Regions from separate parts of the Janthinobacterium lividum genome, predicted to be linked through region 2. Evidence: predicted binding sites of a transcription regulator. Region 2 holds the regulator's gene; each other region holds the start of a gene.

Region 1 (3,280 bases), 780 kb from region 2:
ACGATTCGCAGTCGGTCAGCTTGCCGGGAAGGACGGCGACGCCCGAGGATTTTTTCTTTTCCACTTTTTGCAGCGAGCGCTGGCGCGACTGCGCCTGCTTGATCACGAGATCGGCCAGCTTCTTGCCGTAGTCGACGTGCTGGTTCAGCCACAGTTCCAGCGGCGGCTTGGTGAAGGTCGAGACGAGGCGCACGGCGTCGCGCGAGTTCAGGCGTTCCTTGATCTGGCCCTGGAATTGCGGGTCCAGCACCTTGGCCGACAGCACGAAGGAAGCGCGCGCGAACACGTCTTCCGGTAGCAGCTTCACGCCTTTCGGCAGCAGCGAGTGCATTTCGACGAAGTTCTTCACGGCGCCGAACAGGCCGTCGCGCAAGCCCGATTCGTGCGTGCCGCCATTCGAGGTGGGGATCAGGTTGACATACGACTCGCGCACGATGGCGCCTTCTTCCGTCCACGCCACCACCCAGGCCGCGCCTTCGCCTTCGGCAAAGCCTTCCGAGTCCGGGCCCGCGTATTGCGCGCCTTCGAACAGGGGAATCAGGGTTTCGCCATTCGATACCTGCGCCAGCGTTTCGGTCAGGTAGCCGCGCAAGCCTTCCGCGTACTGCCAGGTCTGCGTGTCGCCCGTCTTCGCGTTGGTGAGCGTCACGGTGACGCCCGGCAGCAGCACGGCTTTCGAGCGCAGCAGGCGTTGCAGCTCCGTTTGCGAGATGTTGGGCGAATCAAAATATTTTGCGTCGGGCCAGGCCGTGACGCGCGTGCCCGACTTCTTGCCGTCGCGCGGGGCGGGGCGGGAATTCAAGGGCTCGATCACGTCGCCATTCGCAAACACCATGTGGTGCAAGCCGTTGCCGTCGCTTTCCTTGCGCCAGACGGTGATTTCCAGGCGCGTCGACAGCGCATTGGTGACGGACACGCCGACGCCGTGCAGACCGCCCGAGAACGCGTAGGCGCCGCCCGAACCCTTGTCGAACTTGCCGCCCGCGTGCAGCCGTGTAAACACGATTTCCACCGTCGGCACGCCTTCTTCCGGGTGCAGGCCGACGGGAATGCCGCGGCCATTGTCTTCGACGGTAATGCTGCCATCCGTGTTTTGCGTGACGGCGATATGCGTGCAATGACCGCCCAGCGCCTCGTCGGAGGCATTGTCGATCACTTCCTGAATGATGTGCAGCGGATTTTCAGTGCGGGTGTACATCCCCGGGCGCTGCTTGACGGGTTCCAGTCCTTTCAGGACACGGATGGATGATTCGCTGTAGTCGGATGCTGGTTTTTTAGTGGCCATACGTGTTCAAGCTAAATAAAGACAGTGGTTGGAACGCCAGGCCAGGGCACTGCGGGCGCAATGACAGCGGCGGCGATAACTGTATGAATATACAGTATATCCCGTCCAGCGTCACTGGGGGAGGGCAGTGCGGCAGGCTTGGCGTCCTTGTGCGGACGCTCGCGCATTCTATCTTGATCGGCGGGCAATAGCGCTACTCCAAGGCAACAACAGTGCGCCGCGCGCGTGGTTTTGCGCCAATTGTGCTGGATTTTATGCGGTAAAGCCGCCGTTTTTACATCTTGTTTACAGCTGCCTCCCCAGTCTTTACGAATTTTTTAGACCCTTTTGGCTAATCTGCTCACTATCAAAACAAACCTGAATGAGGGTGGGAATGGATCTCGTGTATCTCGGCTTGATTGCCGTGTTTTTCGTCGTGGCGGCCGGCTTTGCCGTCGCCTGCGACAAATTAGGGAGCGTCAAATGAACGCGTTTTATGTGCTGGGCGCCGTCGTCTCGGCTGGCCTGCTCGTGTATTTGCTGGTGGCGCTGCTGAAGGCGGAGGAACTGTGATGACGACGCAATCGATATTGTTACTGGTGGCTTTCCTGGCCGTGCTGCTGGCCGCCGGCTATCCGCTGGGCCTGTACATGGCCAGGGTGGCCGGCGATGGCCCCGTGCGCGGCCTGGGCTGGCTGCAAAAGCTGGAAAACCTGCTGTACCGCTGGTCCGGCCTTCCCGCCGACAAGGCCATGGGCTGGAAAAGCTATGCCATCGCCCTGATCGTCTTCAATACCGTGGGCGCCGTCTTCGTCTACGGCCTGCAGCGCCTGCAGGGCTTCCTGCCCTTGAATCCCCAGGGACTGGGCGCCGTCAGCCCCGATTCCTCGTTCAATACCACTGTCAGCTTCGTCGCCAATACCAACTGGCAGGGCTACGGCGGCGAACAGACCATGAGCTACCTGACCCAGATGCTGGGCCTGGCGTGCCAGAACTTCTTTTCGGCGGCCACCGGCATCGCCGTGATCTTCGCGCTGGTGCGCGGCTTCGCCTCGCGCTCGGGCAAGTCGATCGGCAATTTCTGGGTCGACCTGGTGCGCTCGACCCTGTACATCCTGCTGCCGTTGTCCCTGGCCCTGTCCGTCGTCTTCATGGGCGAAGGCATGATCCAGAATTTTTCCGCCTACAAGGAAGTGACCCTGCTCGACCACGTGGCGTATGAAACGCCGAAAGTGACGGCCGACGGCCAGCCCGTGCTGGATGCGGCCGGCAAGCCCGTGATGGAAGCGCAAGTGGCGACGACGCAGACGATCGCCATGGGCCCTGTCGCGTCGCAGGAGTCGATCAAGCTGCTGGGCACGAATGGCGGCGGCTTCTTCAACGCCAATTCCTCGCATCCGTATGAAAACCCCACCGTGCTGTCGAACTTCCTGCAGATGCTGGCCATCTTCATCATCCCCGCCGGCCTGTGCTTCACCTTCGGCCGCATGGTGGGCGACCTGCGCCAGGGCTGGGCCGTGCTGGCCGCCATGACCCTGATCTTTGTCGTCATGACGGCTGGCGTGATGAGCGCCGAGCAGCAAGCCAATCCCGCCCTGCAAGCCCTGGGCGTGGACCAGCAGGCCAGCAGCCTGCAATCGGGCGGCAATATGGAAGGCAAGGAAACGCGCTTCGGCATCAGCTCCTCGACCCTGTTCGCGGCGGTGACGACGGCCGCATCGTGCGGCGCCGTCAATTCCATGCACGATTCCTACATGCCCCTGGGCGGCATGGTGCCGCTGCTGTTGATGCAGTTCGGCGAAGTGATTTTCGGCGGCGTGGGCACGGGCCTGTACGGCATGCTGATGTTCGCCATCCTGGCCGTCTTCATCGCCGGCCTGATGATAGGCCGCACGCCCGAATATCTGGGCAAGAAAATCCAGGCCTATGAAATGAAGATGGTCTCGCTGGCCATCCTGGTCACGCCAGCCCTGGTCTTGACGGGCACGGCGATCGCCGTGATGGTCGAACCGGGCA
Region 2 (3,280 bases):
GCCGACGTCAACCCGGCCCTGACCAACTTCGAAGCGTCGTGCTTCGATGGCGTGTACGTGACGGGCGACGTGTCGCAGGAATACCTGGACCGCCTGGAATATGCGCGCCACCATCCGAAGGCGGCAGCGCCCGAAGATACGCCGCGTTCCCAGCTGAACCTGAACCTGGCGACAACAGAAGCGTAATTATCTTGCCCGGCTAGCGCCGGGCTTTTTTTGCTCCGCGATCATGAACGATAAAAAAAACTACGGCTTTACCACCACCATCCTGCATAACGACCGCCGCAAGGGCATCGAGCACGGTTCCCTGCACAAGCCCGTGCATACTTCCGTTGCCTTCGGCTACGGCGATGCGCGCCAGCTCGCTTCCGTATTCCAGGGCAAGGAGCCCGGCTTCCGCTACGGCCGCCAGGGCAATCCGACCGTCTCCGCGCTGGAAGACAAGGTCAACAAGATGGAAGATGGCGTCGCCACGCTGTGCTTCGCCACCGGCATGGGCGCCATCGGCGCCGTGGTGCAGGCGCTCTTGCGCGCTGGCGACCATGTCGTGTCGTCGGCCTTTTTGTTTGGCAACACCAACAGCCTGTGGCAAACGGTGACGGGGCAGGGCGTCGCCGTGTCGTTCGTCGACGCCACGGACGTGGCCAATGTGGCCGCCGCCATCACGCCGGCCACGCGCATCGTCTTTGTGGAAACCATCGCCAATCCGCGCACGCAGATCGCCGACCTGGCGAAGATCGGCGCATTGTGCAAGGAACGCGGCATTTTGTACATCGTCGACAACACCATGACGACGCCCTACCTGTTCCGCCCGAAAGCCGTGGGCGCGGGCCTGGTGGTCAATGCGCTGACAAAATCCATCGGCGGCCACGGCAATGCCCTGGGCGGCAGCTTGACGGACACGGGCGTGTTCGACTGGACGCAGTATCCGAACATTTTCGACAATTACAAGAAGGCGGCGCCGGCGCAGTGGGGCATCGCGCAAATCCGCGCCAAGGCCTTGCGCGATTTCGGCGCCTCCCTGGGTCCGGAGGCGGCGCACCATATCGCCGTCGGCGCGGAAACCATGGCCTTGCGCATGGACCGCACCTGCTCGAACGCCCTGGCGCTGGCCACCATGCTGGCTGCCGACCCGCGGGTAGCTGCCGTGCATTACCCGGGCTTGGCCGCGCATCCGCAGCACGCGCTGGCAACGGATTTGTTCCGCAGCTATGGCTCGCTGTTCAGCTTTGAGCTGAAGGATGGCATCGATTGCTTCGATTTCCTCAATCGTCTCAATCTTGCCATTCCAGCGAGCAATCTCGGCGACACGCGCACCCTGGTCATTCCCGTCGCCCATACGATCTTTTACGAGATGGGCGCCGAGCGCCGCGCCAGCATGGGCATCGCCGAATCCCTGATCCGCGTCTCCGTCGGTATCGAGGATGAGGCGGACTTGCTCGAGGATTTCCGTCAGGCACTCGATGTATAAGTCGCCGGATAAATGAAAAGGGCCGCAACAGTCATGCTGTTGCGGCCCTTTGTTTTTCGCCGTTCAATGGTAATGTCTTCGTGCCTTCAGAAACCGTAGCGAGCAAGCCCAATATCGGGTTGAGTAGCGGAGCTGTACATTGGTACAGCGAGCAACGGATGCCCGAGAGTGGGCTGCGCAGTAGGTTTATGAGGGCGCGCTCAATCAATGCCAGCTGCGCATCAAGCCTACCGCCAAACCTTCCAGGGCGAATTCATCTTCCGGCGATACGGTGATGACCTTGAAGTCGGGGTTTTCCGGTAGCAATTCGATGACGGAACCCGTTTTCTTGTAGCGCTTGACGGTGACTTCGTCGCCGATGCGGGCGACGACGATCTGGCCATTCTTGGCGCTATCGACCTTCTTGACGGCCAGTAAATCGCCATCCATGATGCCGGCGTCGCGCATGGACCAGCCGCGCACCTTCAGCAGGAAGTCGGGCTTGGCCGAGAACAGGGCGGGGTCCACGTTGTAGCTCGCTTCCAGGTTTTCCTGTGCCAGGATGGGCGAGCCTGCCGCTACCCGGCCGATCAGGGGCAGCGACATCAGCAGCGCTGCCGGCACTTTCGATGGCAGGGCTTCAGCGGCCGCGCCGATCAGGCGGATGCCGCGCGAGGTGCCGGGAGAAATCTCGATCGCGCCCTTGCGGGCCAGGGCCTGCAAATGCTCTTCGGCCGCGTTGGCCGATTTGAAACCCAGTTCATTGGCGATTTCGGCACGGGTGGGAGGAAAGCCCGTGTTTTCAATCGCGTCCTTGATCAGGTTCAGGATTTGTTCTTGTCGTGCTGTCAGCTTGATCATGAGCGGTGGGTGCATACTAAAATGCTGTCTATATGAACAGTCTGTATTTTTGTACAGTATCGCCCACTATGCAAGGGGATTTCCGTGTTTTAGGCGAATTTCGCAAGAAATACTTGTCCATGGGCGGAAAGCACGGTGGCGCGCGGGCTTTTCGGGCGCTTGTGGAAGGAATGATTGAAACGTTTGCAAAAGGCGGTTATAATCTTCGGCTGACCTTCCCACACCCGTCTTGACGCCGGGGTGGGCGATTATCAATCCGACCTGAAGGAGTTTGCATGCGTCATTATGAAATAGTCTTTATCGTCCATCCGGACCAAAGCGAGCAAGTGCCCGCGATGATCGAACGCTACAAAGCCAGCGTAACCACCCGCGGCGGTTCGGTTCACCGCGTGGAAGATTGGGGCCGCCGTCAAATGGCTTACTCGATCCAAAAGCTGCCTAAAGCACACTACATCTGCCTGAACATCGAATGCGACAACGAGACCCTGGTCGAGTTGGAAACAGCATTCAAATTCAATGATGCCGTGTTGCGTCACCTGACCGTTAAAATGAAGAAAGCTGAAACAGCTCCTTCGCCGATGATGAAATCGGTACAACGCGAAGACGCGGCCAAAAGCCACCGCACCGAAGCACCAGCAGCCGCTCCAGCCGCAGCAGCAGCTTAATTCTTGACCAGGATCGTGCGCTGAACCAGCTACAAGTAACCGCCATCATTGCCGAGCGCGAAATATTGCGCTATACCCCGGCAGGGCTGCCGATTGTGAATGCAGTATTGCAACACAGTTCGCAGCAGATGGAAGCAGGGATTGCCCGTTTGACCGAGTTTGATGTTGCCGCGCTAGCCGCTGGCGAAATTTCAGGCAGGTTCAGTCAGGCAAGCTTGGGCGGGGTGTATCAGTTCACGGGTTTCCTGGCCAGGAAGAGCCGCAACAGCAAGAGTTTGGTGTTTCACATCATTGATTTTAGTGC
Region 3 (3,280 bases), 1.4 Mb from region 2:
TTTCGACACGGGAATGCCGTCAAAAGCGCGGACTGGCGCGGTGTTGTTGATGCGTGGGGAATGCCGCTACAGGGCGGGAAACAGCTCCGCCTGGGCGGGCGCCTGCCGCGTCACGATGGCCGGATCGGACAAGGTCGAGATACGCACGCCCAGCAGGCGGATTTTCTTTTCAAATGGCACGCGCCGCAAGCAATCGCGGCTGGCGCGCAGGATGGCGGCCGCGTCCGCCGTGGCGCTGGGCAAGGTGATGTCGCGCGTGACGGTGCTGAAATCCTCGAAGCGCAGCTTGATGCCCACCGTGCGCCCGGCCAGCGATTGCTTGTCGAGGTCGCCGGCCACGCGCGTGCACAGGCTTTCCAGCTTTTCCGACAGGGTGGCGCGGTCGCGCACCACCTGCAAGTCGCGCTCGAACGTCGTTTCGCGGCTGACGGACTTGGTTTCCCGGCTCGTCTGCACAGGCCGGTCATCGATGCCCAGCGCCGCCTGGCGCAGCCAGCCCGTGTACAAGTCGCCAAACTGCGTGCGTAGCATGGCCATGTCGGCCCGTGCCAGCTCGCCGATGGTGACGATGCCCAGGGCCTCCAGCTTGGCCGTCGCCTTCGGGCCGATGCCATTGATCTTTTTCGCCGGCAAGGGCCACACGCGCGCTTCGATATCCTCGGGCTGCAAAATGGTGAGACCGTCCGGTTTTTCCAGGTCGGAACAGATTTTTGCCAGCAATTTGTTGGGCGCCAGGCCAATCGAGCACGACAGGCCCGTCGCCTCGGACACGGCCGCCTTCAGGCGCGCCGCCATGGCCGGCGCCTGCTCGCCATACTCCGTCAGGTCGACATAGATTTCATCGATGCCCACGTTCTGGATGATGGGGCACAACTGGGCCACGGCCTGCTTGAAGCGCGCCGAATACTCGCGGTAAGCCTCGAAGTCGGCCGGCAACAGGATGCTGTCGGGCGCCAGCTTGGCCGCCTTCATGATGCCCATGGCGGAAAACACGCCAAACGCGCGCGCCGCATAGGTCGACGTGGTGACGACGCCGCGCCCCACATAATCGCGCATGCGCGCAAACTGCCGCGTGCCGTCTTCCTGCAGCACGGGCTGCTGCAAGCGCCCGCCGCCGATGACGACGGCTTCGCCGCGCAGTTCCGGATATTTTAATAGTTCCACTGAGGCAAAGAAGGCATCCATGTCCAGGTGGGCAATCCAGCGGCGGGTTTCAGGCAATGTAAGGGCAGATGTGGTCAAGGGCACCTCGCGGCGGGATGCTGTCGGATACTGTAATTATATACAGTATCACTGCAAATGTCCGTGGATGCAAGCGCCGGAACGGTATTGACTGAAATCATGATTGGCTTTTCTATTTAGCAAGAATAGAATCGCTGCACAACAACGAAACCTAGGGAGTTGCCTTGTCCACAGCACATCACGCTTCGCGCCGCCGGTCCGCCTGGTTATCCATCCTGCCGGCCCTGCTTCTGTCCACGCTGGCGCCATCCGCGCTGGCCGACGCCACCAACACCGTTGCCGCCACCTTCGCCACCGCGCCTGTCGCCGCCAAGACGGCGTGGCAGGAAACGCGCCACGGCACGCTCGTCACGGACGACTACCGCTGGCTGCAAAAGAAAACCGATCCTGCCGTGATCGATTACCTGAATGCGGAAAACGCCTACACGGCCGCCGTCACGGCGCCGATCCAGCCGCTGGCCGACAAGGTGACTGCGGAGGTCAAGGGCCGCATGCAGGAAGTGGACCTGTCCGTGCCTGCGCGCCAGGGCAATTTCTACTATTACACGCGCACGGAAGCGGGCAAGCAATACCCGATTCACTGCCGCCGCCCCGTCGGCGCTGGTGGCGCCTACGATGCGCAGGCGGCTGAGGAAATCTTGCTGGACCAGAATCAATTGGCCGAAGGCCACAAATTCTTTGCCGTGCGCGCATTCAGCATCAGCCCGAATGAACAATTGCTGGCCTACACCACCGACACGACGGGTTTCCGCCAGTACGAGCTGCATGTCAAGGATTTGAAGACGGGCAAGTTGCTGGGCGACAGCATGCCGCGCGTGACATCGCTGGCCTGGGCGGCGGATAACGCCACCCTGATGCTTACGCAGGAAGACGCCACGACCAAGCGCGCGGACCGATTGTTCCGCCTGCCGCTGGGCGGCACCTTGCAGCAGGTCTACCACGAGCCTGTGGAACAGTTCGCCATCGGCGTGAGCCGCACGCGCGACCATCGCTACTTTGTGCTCACCGCGCGCAGCACGGATACGAGCGAAGTGCTGCTGCTGCCAACGAGCACGCCGCAAGGCAGTTTCCAGAGCGTGCTGCCGCGTGAAAAAGGCCACCGCTACGGCATTGAGCACCGCGACGGCCAGCTGTATATTCTGACCAACAAGGAGGCGAAGAATTTCCGTATCGTCAGCGCGCCGCTGTCCGCGCCGCAGCCGAAGAACTGGAAGACCGTCGTACCGCACAACAAGGATGCCGTGATCCAGTCCATCGACGTCTTCCAGGGCTACCTGGTGGTGATGGAAAAGGCCCGTGCCCTGAACCGCGCGCGCATCCTTGATTTCGCGCATAAAAACTGGAAAACGGTGCAGTTCGACGACCCCGTCTACCTGGCGACATCCGTCGGAACACCGGAATTTTCCTCCACGCAATTTCGCATGTCCTACCAGTCGCCCGTCACGCCGCCCACCATCATCGACGTCAGCATGCAAGACGGCAAGCGCACGGTGCTGAAGCAGCAGGAAATCGTCGGCGGCTTTGACGGCAGCCGGTACACCACGCAGCGCCTGTGGGTGAAGGCGCGCGATGGCGTGCAAGTACCGCTGTGGATCGTCTACAAGAAAGGCGTCAAGCTCGACGGTTCCGCGCCGCTGCTGCTGTACTCGTATGGTTCGTATGGCATTTCCACGGAAGCCAGTTTTGCCATCAGCCGCATCAGCCTGCTGGACCGTGGCGTCATCTATGCGCAGGCCCATATCCGCGGCGGCACCGACATGGGCGAAGCCTGGCATGAGGACGGCATGCTGATGAAGAAGAAAAACACCTTCAATGACTTCATCGACAGCGCCGACTACCTGGTGCGCGAAAAATGGACCAGCCCGAACCGCCTGATCATCCAGGGCGGCAGCGCGGGCGGCTTGCTGATGGGCGCCGTCGTCAACATGCGCCCGGACCTGTTCCACGCAGTGCATGCGGCCGTGCCGTTTGTCGACGTGATGAACACCATGATGGACGCCAGCCTGCCGCTGACGACGGGCGAGTACCTGGAATGGGG

What was found. Region 2 encodes LexA, which represses DNA repair genes until DNA is damaged. Its sites were predicted from a motif close to ACTGTATNNNNATACAGT; they were not measured.
Region 1: a site for LexA is predicted at 1,364-1,381, ahead of U0004_RS26210 (DNA topoisomerase IV subunit B). Genes of this name have one in related genera too.
Region 3: a site for LexA is predicted at 1,272-1,289, ahead of dinB (DNA polymerase IV). Genes of this name have one in related genera too.

What each region holds. Positions count from the first base shown of each region.
Region 1 is NZ_CP139976.1:5,795,894-5,799,173, reverse strand. Features, by position in the region: gene U0004_RS26210 (DNA topoisomerase IV subunit B) at 1-1,285, opposite strand, end outside; gene kdpF (K(+)-transporting ATPase subunit F) at 1,748-1,837, shown strand; gene kdpA (potassium-transporting ATPase subunit KdpA) at 1,837-3,280, shown strand, end outside.
Region 2 is NZ_CP139976.1:5,016,917-5,020,196, reverse strand. Features, by position in the region: gene purF (amidophosphoribosyltransferase) at 1-186, shown strand, start outside; gene U0004_RS22690 (cystathionine gamma-synthase family protein) at 230-1,471, shown strand; gene lexA (transcriptional repressor LexA) at 1,676-2,311, opposite strand; gene rpsF (30S ribosomal protein S6) at 2,587-2,976, shown strand; gene priB (primosomal replication protein N) at 2,997-3,280, shown strand, end outside.
Region 3 is NZ_CP139976.1:81,743-85,022, forward strand. Features, by position in the region: gene dinB (DNA polymerase IV) at 67-1,221, opposite strand; gene U0004_RS00325 (S9 family peptidase) at 1,407-3,280, shown strand, end outside.